Regions from separate parts of the Streptomyces sp. YIM 121038 genome, predicted to be linked through region 1. Evidence: riboswitches for the same ligand, from Rfam matches in the RefSeq annotation. Region 1 holds a riboswitch; each other region holds the start of a gene.
The links. Region 1 has a riboswitch for cobalamin ahead of metE (5-methyltetrahydropteroyltriglutamate--homocysteine S-methyltransferase). Riboswitches for the same ligand answer to the same signal wherever they lie in the genome.

Region 1 (3,266 bases):
GCGGGCCGCCTCCAGGCTGATGACGTCCGCGTCGAGGTCGTCGATGGCCTGGAGGACGTCGCCGAACTCCGCGTAGCACATGTGGGTGTGGATCTGCGTCTCGGGCCGCACGCCGCTCGTGGTGAGCCGGAAGGACTCCGTCGCCCACCGCAGGTACGCGGCCCGGTCCGCGGCGCGCAGCGGCAGGGTCTCGCGCAGCGCGGGCTCGTCGACCTGGATCACCGACGTGCCCGCCGCCTCCAGGTCGTTCACCTCGTCGCGCAGGGCGAGCGCCACCTGGCGCGCGGTGTCGCCGAGCGGCTGGTCGTCACGGACGAACGACCACGCGAGCATCGTCACCGGGCCGGTCAGCATGCCCTTGACGGGCCGGTCGGTGAGCGCGTTCGCGTACGCGGTCCAGCGCACCGTCATCGGCTCCGGGCGCGAGATGTCACCGGCGAGCACCGGCGGCCGCACATAGCGCGTGCCGTACGACTGGACCCAGCCGTGCCGGGTCGCCAGATAGCCGGTGAGCTGCTCGGCGAAGTACTGGACCATGTCGTTGCGCTCGGGCTCGCCGTGCACCAGGACGTCGATGCCCGCCTTCTCCTGGAAGGAGAGCACCGCCTGGATCTCGGACTCGATGCGCTCCTCGTACCGGGCCGCGTCGATGCGGCCCGCGCGCAGATCGGCGCGGGCCGCCCGCAACTCGGTGGTCTGCGGGAACGAGCCGATGGTGGTCGTCGGGAGCAGCGGCAGGCCCAGGCTCGCGCGCTGGGCGGCGGCCCGCTCGGGGTAGGGCTGCGCGCGCCGGGCGTCGGCGGCGGTCGCGGCGGCGGCGCGGGCCCGCACCGCCGGGTCGTGGGTGAGCGCGGAGCCCGCGCGCGACGCCAGGTCGGCGCGGTTCGCGGCGAGTTCGGCGGCGATGGTGTCCGGGCCCTGGGACAGACCGCGGGCCAGGGTGACCAGCTCGGTCGTCTTCTGCCGGGCGAAGGCGAGCCAGCGGGCGACCTGCGGGTCGATGTCGCGCTCGACGGCGGCGTCCAGCGGCACGTGCAGCAGGGAGCAGGAGGCGGCGACGTCCACGCGGTCGGCGAGCCCGAGCAGGGTGCCGAGGGTGCTGAGGGACTTCTCCAGGTTGTTGATCCAGATGTTGCGCCCGTCGACGACACCCGCGACCAGGCGCTTGCCGGGTAGGCCGCCCGCCCGCGCGAGGTCGTCCAGGTTGGCGGCGGCGGGCCCCGTGAAGTCGACGGCCAGTCCGTCCACGGGCGCCTTGGCGAGCACCGGGAGCGCCTCGCCGAGCCGGTCGAAGTAGGAGGCGACGAGCAGCTTCGGGCGGTCGTCGAGCGCGCCCAGGTCGCGGTAGGCGCGGGCCGCCGCGTTCAGGTCGGCGGGCGTGCGGTCCTGCACGAGCGCGGGTTCGTCCAGCTGCACCCAGGCGGCGCCCGCCGCCCGCAGGTCGGCGAGGACCTCCGCGTACACGGGAAGCAGCCGGTCCAGGAGGGTCAGCGGCTCGAATCCCGGGTCGACGTCCGGCGCGGGCTTGGCGAGCAGCAGATAGGTGACCGGGCCGACGAGCACGGGGCGCGCGGCGAGGCCGAGCGCGAGCGCCTCCTTCACCTCGGCGACCTGCTTCGTCGCGTCCGCCGCGAAGACGGTGTCCGGGCCCAGCTCCGGCACCAGGTAGTGGTAGTTGGTGTCGAACCACTTGGTCATTTCCAGGGGCGCCACCTCCGCGGTGCCCCGGGCCATAGCGAAGTAGCCGGCCAGCGGGTCCGCCGCGACGGCGGCGCGGTGCCGGGCGGGGATCGCCCCGACCATCACGCTGGTGTCCAGGACGTGGTCGTAGTACGAGAAGTCGCCGGTCGGGACCTCGTGGACACCGGCGTCCGCGAGCTGCTCCCAGTTCGTGCGGCGCAGCAGGGCCGCCGTCTCCCGCAGGCCCGCAGCGCTGACGCGGCCCTTCCAGTAGCCCTCGACGGCCTTCTTCAACTCCCGGTCTGCGCCCTGACGGGGGTAGCCGTACACGGTGGCCCGTGCCGCCGCGGCTGCGGACTTGTCTGTCACAGAACTCTCCTTCGCGAGCAATGTCGTGTGGGTCCCGGGACGATCGGGAGCGCGAAGGAGGAACAGACCGGCCGACCGGCCACGGCCGTCGATGGCCGCGCGCCTGTGCCCGATGTGTACGCCGACCCGCCCACGAGGTCACCGGTGAGCCGCGCACGCCGGGGCGCGCACGGGCAACGGGCAGGTCTTCGGACTCGCGGGCGAGACCTCCGAGGAGGTCACCTACTGGCCGTCGCTTCCCGGGTCCGTGCCGGACCCAGTGCGTATGACGGCGGTCGTTCCCACTCACCGCTGCGGGGCAGTCCCGGATTTCCACCGGGTTCCCTCTTACGACGCCACTGCCTGGCGGGCAGGACGAACCAGTCGCGCCGCAAGCGTATGTGATGAACCCCTGTCCGGGGGAGGGGGGAAGACGGTGGGCGCGGCTTACTGCACATTGCTTGCAATTACTATGGTGATGCAGTAGCCGGGCCGGTCGGCACGCGGAAGAAGCGGGAGTACACGCATGGCACCCCCTCGGATCGTTCTGGGGATCGAGTCTTCGTGCGACGAGACCGGGGCAGGTCTCGTGCGGGACGGGCGGCTGCTCGGGCACGCCGTCGCGTCCAGCATGGACGAGCACGCCCGCTTCGGCGGCGTCGTCCCCGAGATCGCCGCCCGCGCCCACGTGCACGCGCTGAACCCGGTGGTCCGCCGCGCCCTCGACCGGGCGGGGCTGCGGCTCGGCGACATCGGCGCCGTGGCCGTGACGACCGGGCCGGGGCTCTCCGGCGCCCTCCAGGTCGGCCTCGCCGGGGCGAAGGGCCTCGCGTACGCGCTCGACGTACCGCTGTACGGCGTGCACCACCTGGCCGGGCACGTCGCCGCCGACACCCTGGAGCACGGGCCGCTGCCCGACCCGTGCGTGGTCCTCATCGTCTCCGGCGGCCACACCTCGCTGCTGCTCGTGCGCGACCTCGCCCGGGACCCCATCACCCACCTGGGCGACACCCTGGACGACGCCGCGGGGGAGTGCTTCGACAAGGTGGCCCGCGTCTTCGGGCTGCCCTACCCGGGCGGTCCCGCCGTCGACCGCGCGGCCCGCGCGGGCTCGCCGGACGCGGTGGCCTTCCCGCGCCCCCTGACCGGGCCGCGCGACGACCCGTACGCCTTCTCGTTCTCCGGTCTGAAGACCGCCGCGGCCCGCTGGGCCGAGAGCCACCGGGGCCGCGAACTGC
Region 2 (3,266 bases), 2.6 Mb from region 1:
CGCTCGTGCCCGCCGCCATCATGTCCATCGCGGCCGCGAACCTCTTCACGCGCAACATCTACAAGGACTTCCTCAAGCCGGACGCGACGCCCGAGCAGGAGACCAAGGTCTCCAAGCTGGTCTCGCTCCTGGTGAAGGTGGGCGCCCTCGCCTTCGTGCTCACCATGGACAAGACCGTCGCCATCAACTTCCAGCTCCTGGGCGGCATCTGGATCCTGCAGACCATGCCCGCGCTCGTCGGCGGCCTGTTCACGCGGTGGTTCCACCGGTGGGCGCTGCTCGCCGGGTGGGCGGCCGGCATGATCTACGGCACGGTGGCCGCCTACGGCGTCGCCTCGCCGACGCAGGCGCACTTCGGCGGGTCCTCCAAGGAGATCCCCGGCATCGGTGAGATCGGCTACATCGGCCTGACGGCGTTCGTCCTGAACGTGGTCGTGACGGTCGTCCTCACCTTCGTCCTGAAGGCGTTCAAGGCCCCCGAGGGCGTCGACGAGACCTCCCCCGAGGACTACACGGCGGACGCCGGTGACAAGGGCGTGGCCGTCGAGCTGCCCAAGGTGGGGGCGGGCCACTGAGCCGAGGCGGCACGGACCGACAGGGCCGGGCGGGGCACGGCGGCGGACGCATGCGAAAGGATGTGCGCATGAGACGTTCCCGCCGCCTCCTCCCGGCCCTGCTCCTCGCCCCCCTCGCCCTCACCGGCTGCGGTTCGGACAGCCTCGACAGCGCGGCGCCGCCGGACCGCGCCGAGCTGAAGGCCCGCGCCGAGGCGGCGCAGACCGTCGTGGAGCACGTCTACGTGACGGAGGCCGACGGCTTCGAGCTGGCCCGGCAGTCGGTGGGCGTGATCGGCGACTACGGCTTCCAGTCCACCTACGTACGGGACGAGGGCGGCGCGCAGCTCACGCTCTCCGTCGACCGGGGCACCGTCACCGACGGGAACTGCCGCACGGTCCCGCCCGCCGCCACGCGCTGCGAGAAGGACGGCAAGGGCTGGTACCGCCGCACGGGCTCCCGGCACGAGTACGTCCGCTCGGAGAACGGGCTGCGCATCCAGCTCGCCGCCGACCGCGGCGCGGTGAGCCGCGCGGTGCTGCGCGCCGCCGCCGAGACCGCCCACCGCGCCGACGACCGCGAACTCGACGCGACCCTGCCCGAGACGGCCGACCCCGAGGGCCTGCCCACGGACGGCGGCGACACGGGCCGCCCCGCGGAGCGCGGCGACCTGCCGCCGAACGGCGACGGCGCCCCGCAGGACCCCCCGGGCGCGGGCGGCTGACCGACCGGCACCCCCGGCCGCGCCGGGCCCCGGCCCAGGCCTCCACGCCCCGCCGCAGCCCTCCACGCCCCGCGCCGGGCCCCGCCCCAACCCCTCCGCGCCCCGCTCCGGACCCGGTATCCGTCCCCCGGTCCGGCCTTTCTCCCTGGCGAGTTGACGCTCCGACCTGCTCCCGAGCGACCACACCCCGTGAGGGAACGGTCACCTCCGACACAACATCTAGGGGCGCCACCGAAACCCGGCACAAGATGTATGCTCGTCCTCGCTGTCGCCGCAGGGGAATCCGGTGGAAGTCCGGAACTGTCCCGCAACGGTGTACGTGTGCGCATTTGCGTACCCACAAAGTCCGAGGACCTGCCGACAGCGCACCCGTGCCGCCCGGTCCGGGTGCAGACGTCCGGGCCTCGTGGACATGGGCTGGTGGACGCGGCGTACGTACCGCCTCGCGCGGTCGCGCCCGTGTGCCTCCGCCTGCCTCGATGCCCAGAGCCGAGCGAGGGAGAGCACCACGTGACCATCGCGCCCGCCGAGCCCGCGTCAGCGCAGGCCGAAGCCGGTCAGCAGCACGCCGAGCAGTCCGCCCCGTCCACCGACGGGCCCGGCGCCGCCCTGCTGCGCACCCTGACCGACCTCACCGCCGACCTTCCCGACGCCGACCCCGGACGCGTCGCCGCGGCCGCGCTGCGCGGCCGCTCGGCGAAGGCCGACGAGGCGGAGTTGCGGGAGCTCGCCACCGAGGCGGCCGCCGGGCTCATCTCCGAGGACCCCGCGTACTCCCGGCTCGCCGCCCGGCTCCTGAGCGTCGGCATCCGCGAGGAGGCCGCCTCGCAGGGCGTCACGTCGTTCTCCGAGTCCGTCGCGGTCGGCCACCGCGAGGGCCTGATCGCCGACCGCACCGCCGACTTCGCGGCCCTGCACGGCACCCGTCTGGACGCCCTCGTGGAGGCCGCGCTGGCCGACGGCGCCGACCGCCGCTTCGGCTACTTCGGCCTGCGCACGCTGCACAGCCGCTACCTGCTGCGCCACCCGATCACCCGCAAGGTCATCGAGACGCCGCAGCACTTCATGCTGCGCGTGGCCACCGGTCTCGCCGAGGACGACTCCGTGCGCGCCCTCGACGAGGTCGCCGCGCTGTACGGCCTGATGAGCCGCCTCGACTACCTGCCGTCGTCGCCGACGCTCTTCAACTCCGGCACCCGCCACCCGCAGATGTCGAGCTGCTACCTGCTCGACTCCCCGCTCGACGAGCTGGACTCGATCTACGACCGCTACCACCAGGTGGCGCGCCTGTCGAAGCACGCGGGCGGCATCGGCCTGTCGTACTCCCGCATCCGCTCGCGCGGTTCGCTGATCCGCGGCACGAACGGCCACTCCAACGGCATCGTGCCGTTCCTGAAGACGCTCGACGCCTCCGTCGCCGCCGTGAACCAGGGCGGCCGCCGCAAGGGCGCCGCCGCCGTCTACCTGGAGACCTGGCACTCCGACATCGAGGAGTTCCTGGAGCTGCGGGACAACACCGGCGAGGACGCCCGGCGCACCCACAACCTGAACCTGGCGCACTGGATCCCGGACGAGTTCATGCGCCGGGTCGCCGCCGACCAGGAGTGGTCGCTGTTCTCCCCCGCCGACGTGCCCGAGCTCGTCGACCTGTGGGGCGAGGAGTTCGACACGGCCTACCGCGCGGCCGAGGCCAAGGGCCTGGCGCAGAAGACCATGCCCGCCCGCGATCTGTACGGCCGCATGATGCGCACCCTCGCGCAGACCGGCAACGGCTGGATGACCTTCAAGGACGCCTCCAACCGCACCGCCAACCAGACCGCCGAGCCCGGCCACACCGTGCACTCCTCGAATCTGTGCACGGAGATCCTGGAGGTCACGGACGACGGCGAGACGGCCGTGTGCAACCTCGGCTCGGTGAACCTCGGGGCCTTCGTGGCCGACGGGGACATCGACTGGGAGCGCCTGGACGCCACCGTCCGCACCGCCG
Region 3 (3,266 bases), 250 kb from region 1:
GCACCTTCACGGTCAACGTCGTGGGCTGTCTGGTCCTGGGCGTCCTCACCGGCGCCGTCACCTACGGCGCCGCCCCGAACTCCGCCCACCTGCTCGTCGGCACCGGCCTGTGCGGGGCGCTGACCACGTACTCCACCTTCTCGTACGAGACGCTGCGCCTGGCCGAGACCGGCGCGCGCTTCCTGGCCGCGGCCAACGCGGCGGCCAGTGTGGCGGCGGGGCTCGGCGCCGCGGTCACCGGCGCGGCGGTGGCCCGGGCGTTCTGGGGCTGACGCCCGCGGGGCCGGGCGGGGCGCCCCCCTGTGAGCGCCCCGCCGGTGACCGGTGTCAGCAGGTACGGCCCACGTAGTGAGCGCCCTGGATCTTGTCGGCGGAGCCCAGCCAGGTCCTGCCGGGCGCGACGCACCGCTCGTAGTCCGGGGCCAGGGCGACCCTCACCTTGATCACCACACGGGAGCCGTCCGACGTGCAGTGCTGGTAGTAGGCGTCGGAACTCGTCTCGTAGAAGCCGCACGGATCGGCGGCCGCCGGGCTCGCGGAGACGGTCACCACCCCGAACGACGTCAGCGCGAGAGCGGCCGAACCGAGGGCGCCGATCACCTTGCGACGGATACGCACCAGAGGACTCCTCAAGAGGAAAGGGCCGGAAAGGGCCGGAAGAAGGGGGCCGGACCGGCCGCGCGAGCGGCCGCCGGACCCCGGTCGTCGGCCCCGAGGATCGCCGCCGCGCCCCGCGCCGGAGGCCCGAACGCGGGGGGTCTCACCTGGCGGATCGTTTCCGCATGGGCCGTTCGAGTGATCGATGAGGGAATGTCATCGTCCGTAAGGATCAGGCCATTCGGTGGCGGGCGTCACAACTCACCGCCCTGGCGCGGCCGGTGGCGGCGGGCCTACGATGCCTGTGCTCCGGCTGTGGCGGAAACGTGCGGCTGCGGGCACACGGACAACTGAATGCGTACGCGACTGGGGAAAGCCGGTGAGACTCCGGCACTGACCTGCAACCGTGTGCGGCACGCCTCGGCGTGACCGCGAGTCGGGCTGCCCAGCGTGGCACGTGCACTGCTTCTCACTGTCATGGTCTGCAGCGTGGAGCCCAGAGCCCGTCACCGGTTCTACGGCCCCCTGCCGCTTCCTTCCTGGAACGCGCGTAGGGGTTTTTCGTGCGGCACCGGCGGCCGTGGCGCGGGGTCCTCGTGCGACCCCAACCGAAGGGCCCCTCGACATGGCCGGTGCGATCCGCATGGCCGGTGCGATCCGCGCGTCCGCCGCCGCGCTCGGGCTGTTGCTCGCGTCGGCCGTACTCGGCGTCGGCCCCGGCCCGGCGACGCCCGCCGCCGCCGTGGACACCGGGCGCGGCCACGGAGGCTTCTGCAAGGCGGGCGAAGGCGTCACCGTCGTCGTGGACTTCCGGGAACTCGGCGGGACCACCCTCGTGCGGTGCGCCGTCGGCTCCCAGCGGACCGGCCTCGCCGCGCTCAAGGACGCGGGCATCCGGGTCACCGGCACCAACCGCTGGGGCGAGTCCTTCGTCTGCCGCCTGGAGGGCAAGCCGGGCGCCGACCGCGAGCCCTGCGTCGACACCCCGCCCGCCAAGGCCTACTGGTCGTACTGGCACGCCTCCAACGGCGGCCGCTGGACCTACAGCCAGTACGGAGCCACCTACCGCACCCCGCCGAAGGGCAGCTTCGAAGGCTGGTCGTTCTCCTTCGGCCGGGACCAGGGCGAGGCCCCCGCGCCGCGCGTGGCACCCCGGCGCCCCGCCGCCCCCGGCGGCGGTGGCGGCGGGGGAGCGGGCAGCGACGGGCACACCGGAGGTGGGCACACAGGCGGCGGGCGGGGCCCCGCAGCGCCCGACCGCGGCACCACACCCGACCTCCCGGACCAGGTGCAGCCGCCCGCCGGAGGAGGCCCCGGCCCCGGTGGTGGCAACGGAGCCCGGCCGCCCGCCGACGGCGGCGGCCTGGCGAAGCCGCCCGGGCACAAGAACGAGAAGGACGGCGCGCGGGACGCCAAGGGCAAGAAGGGCGAGGACGCCCGGAAGGGCAAGGACTCCGGCGAGAAGAAGCGCACCGAGCCGTCCCCGCCCGCCGGCTCCGGCTCCGGCCCCGCGCCGGAGCCGAGCGAGGCCGCCGACTGGACCGGCGGCGAGGACACCCGGACCGTGTCGGCGAGCAAGGACGAGGGGGTGCCCACCGGCACGGTCGTCGCCGCGGCCGCCGCCGTGGCGCTCGCCGTCGCCGGGGGAGTGACGGCCCGGCGCCGTCGCGGACGCGCCTCGGGCGGTGCGCCGTGACCCGTCTCGCCCGGTCGGTCCACCCGGGTGCCTGGTGGCTGTGGGCGCTCGGCATGGCCGCCGCGGCGAGCCGCACCGCCAACCCGGTGCTGCTCGTCCTGATCCTGGCCGCGGTCGGCTTCGTGGTCGCCCAGCGGCGCGACGACGCGCCGTGGGCGCTCGCGTTCCGGATGTACCTGAGCCTCGGCGCGTTCATCGTCGTGATGCGCGTCGGCTTCCGGATCGTCTTCGGCGGCGGCCAGGGCGACACCGTCCTCGTCACGCTGCCGGAGGTGCCGCTGCCCCAATGGGCCGCCGGAATCCGCCTGTTCGGACCCGTGGCCGCCGAGCAGCTGCTCGGCGGCCTGTACGACGGGCTGCGGCTCGCCACCATGGTGGTGTGCGTCGGCGCGGCCAACGCCCTCGCCAACCCGAAGCGGATGCTCAAGGCGCTGCCCGGCGCGCTCCACGAGATCGGCACCTCCGTCGTCGTCACGCTCACCGTGGCGCCGCAGCTGGTCGAGAGCGTGCAGCGGGTGCGCAGGGCCCGGCTGCTGCGCGGCTCCACGGTCAAGAAGGGCTACCGCGGCATCGGCGCGCTGCGCGGCATCGTCGTCCCCGTCCTGGAGGACGCCATGAACCGCTCCCTGGCCCTCGCCGCGGCGATGGCCTCGCACGGCTACGGCCGCACCGGGCGCGCCGACCCGCGCACCCGGCTGCTCACCGGCGCGCTGGTCATCGCCGGGCTGCTCGGCGTGTGCGGCGGCCTGTACGGCGCGCTGGGCGCGAGCACGCCGCCCTACCTCGGCACGCCGCTGCTGCTCGCCGGACTCGCCCTGGCCGTGGCCGGGTTCGTGCTCGGCGGGCGCCGCGTCACGCGCAGCACGTACCGGCCCGACCCGTGGCACGGCGCCGAGTGGACCGTGGCCGCGTCCGGGCTCGCCGCGGGCGTGCTGATGTACGTCGTCTCCCGCACGGACGCGGCCTCCCTCTA

Region 2: linked by a shared signal. The riboswitch ahead of C9F11_RS27150 (ribonucleoside-diphosphate reductase subunit alpha) and the one ahead of metE (5-methyltetrahydropteroyltriglutamate--homocysteine S-methyltransferase) in region 1 are both predicted to bind cobalamin.
Region 3: linked by a shared signal. The riboswitch ahead of C9F11_RS36060 (hypothetical protein) and the one ahead of metE (5-methyltetrahydropteroyltriglutamate--homocysteine S-methyltransferase) in region 1 are both predicted to bind cobalamin.

The regions. Positions count from the first base shown of each region.
Region 1 covers NZ_CP030771.1:8,877,506-8,880,771, forward strand. Annotated here, with positions in the region: gene metE (5-methyltetrahydropteroyltriglutamate--homocysteine S-methyltransferase) at 1-2,049, opposite strand, end outside; cobalamin riboswitch at 2,211-2,428, opposite strand; gene tsaD (tRNA (adenosine(37)-N6)-threonylcarbamoyltransferase complex transferase subunit TsaD) at 2,555-3,266, shown strand, end outside.
Region 2 covers NZ_CP030771.1:6,303,728-6,306,993, reverse strand. Annotated here, with positions in the region: gene C9F11_RS27160 (sodium:solute symporter family protein) at 1-575, shown strand, start outside; gene C9F11_RS27155 (hypothetical protein) at 644-1,279, shown strand; cobalamin riboswitch at 1,515-1,656, shown strand; gene C9F11_RS27150 (ribonucleoside-diphosphate reductase subunit alpha) at 1,790-3,266, shown strand, end outside.
Region 3 covers NZ_CP030771.1:8,630,639-8,633,904, forward strand. Annotated here, with positions in the region: gene crcB (fluoride efflux transporter CrcB) at 1-272, shown strand, start outside; gene C9F11_RS36055 (DUF6355 family natural product biosynthesis protein) at 328-618, opposite strand; cobalamin riboswitch at 917-1,061, shown strand; gene C9F11_RS36060 (hypothetical protein) at 1,223-2,293, shown strand; gene C9F11_RS36065 (CbiQ family ECF transporter T component) at 2,290-3,266, shown strand, end outside.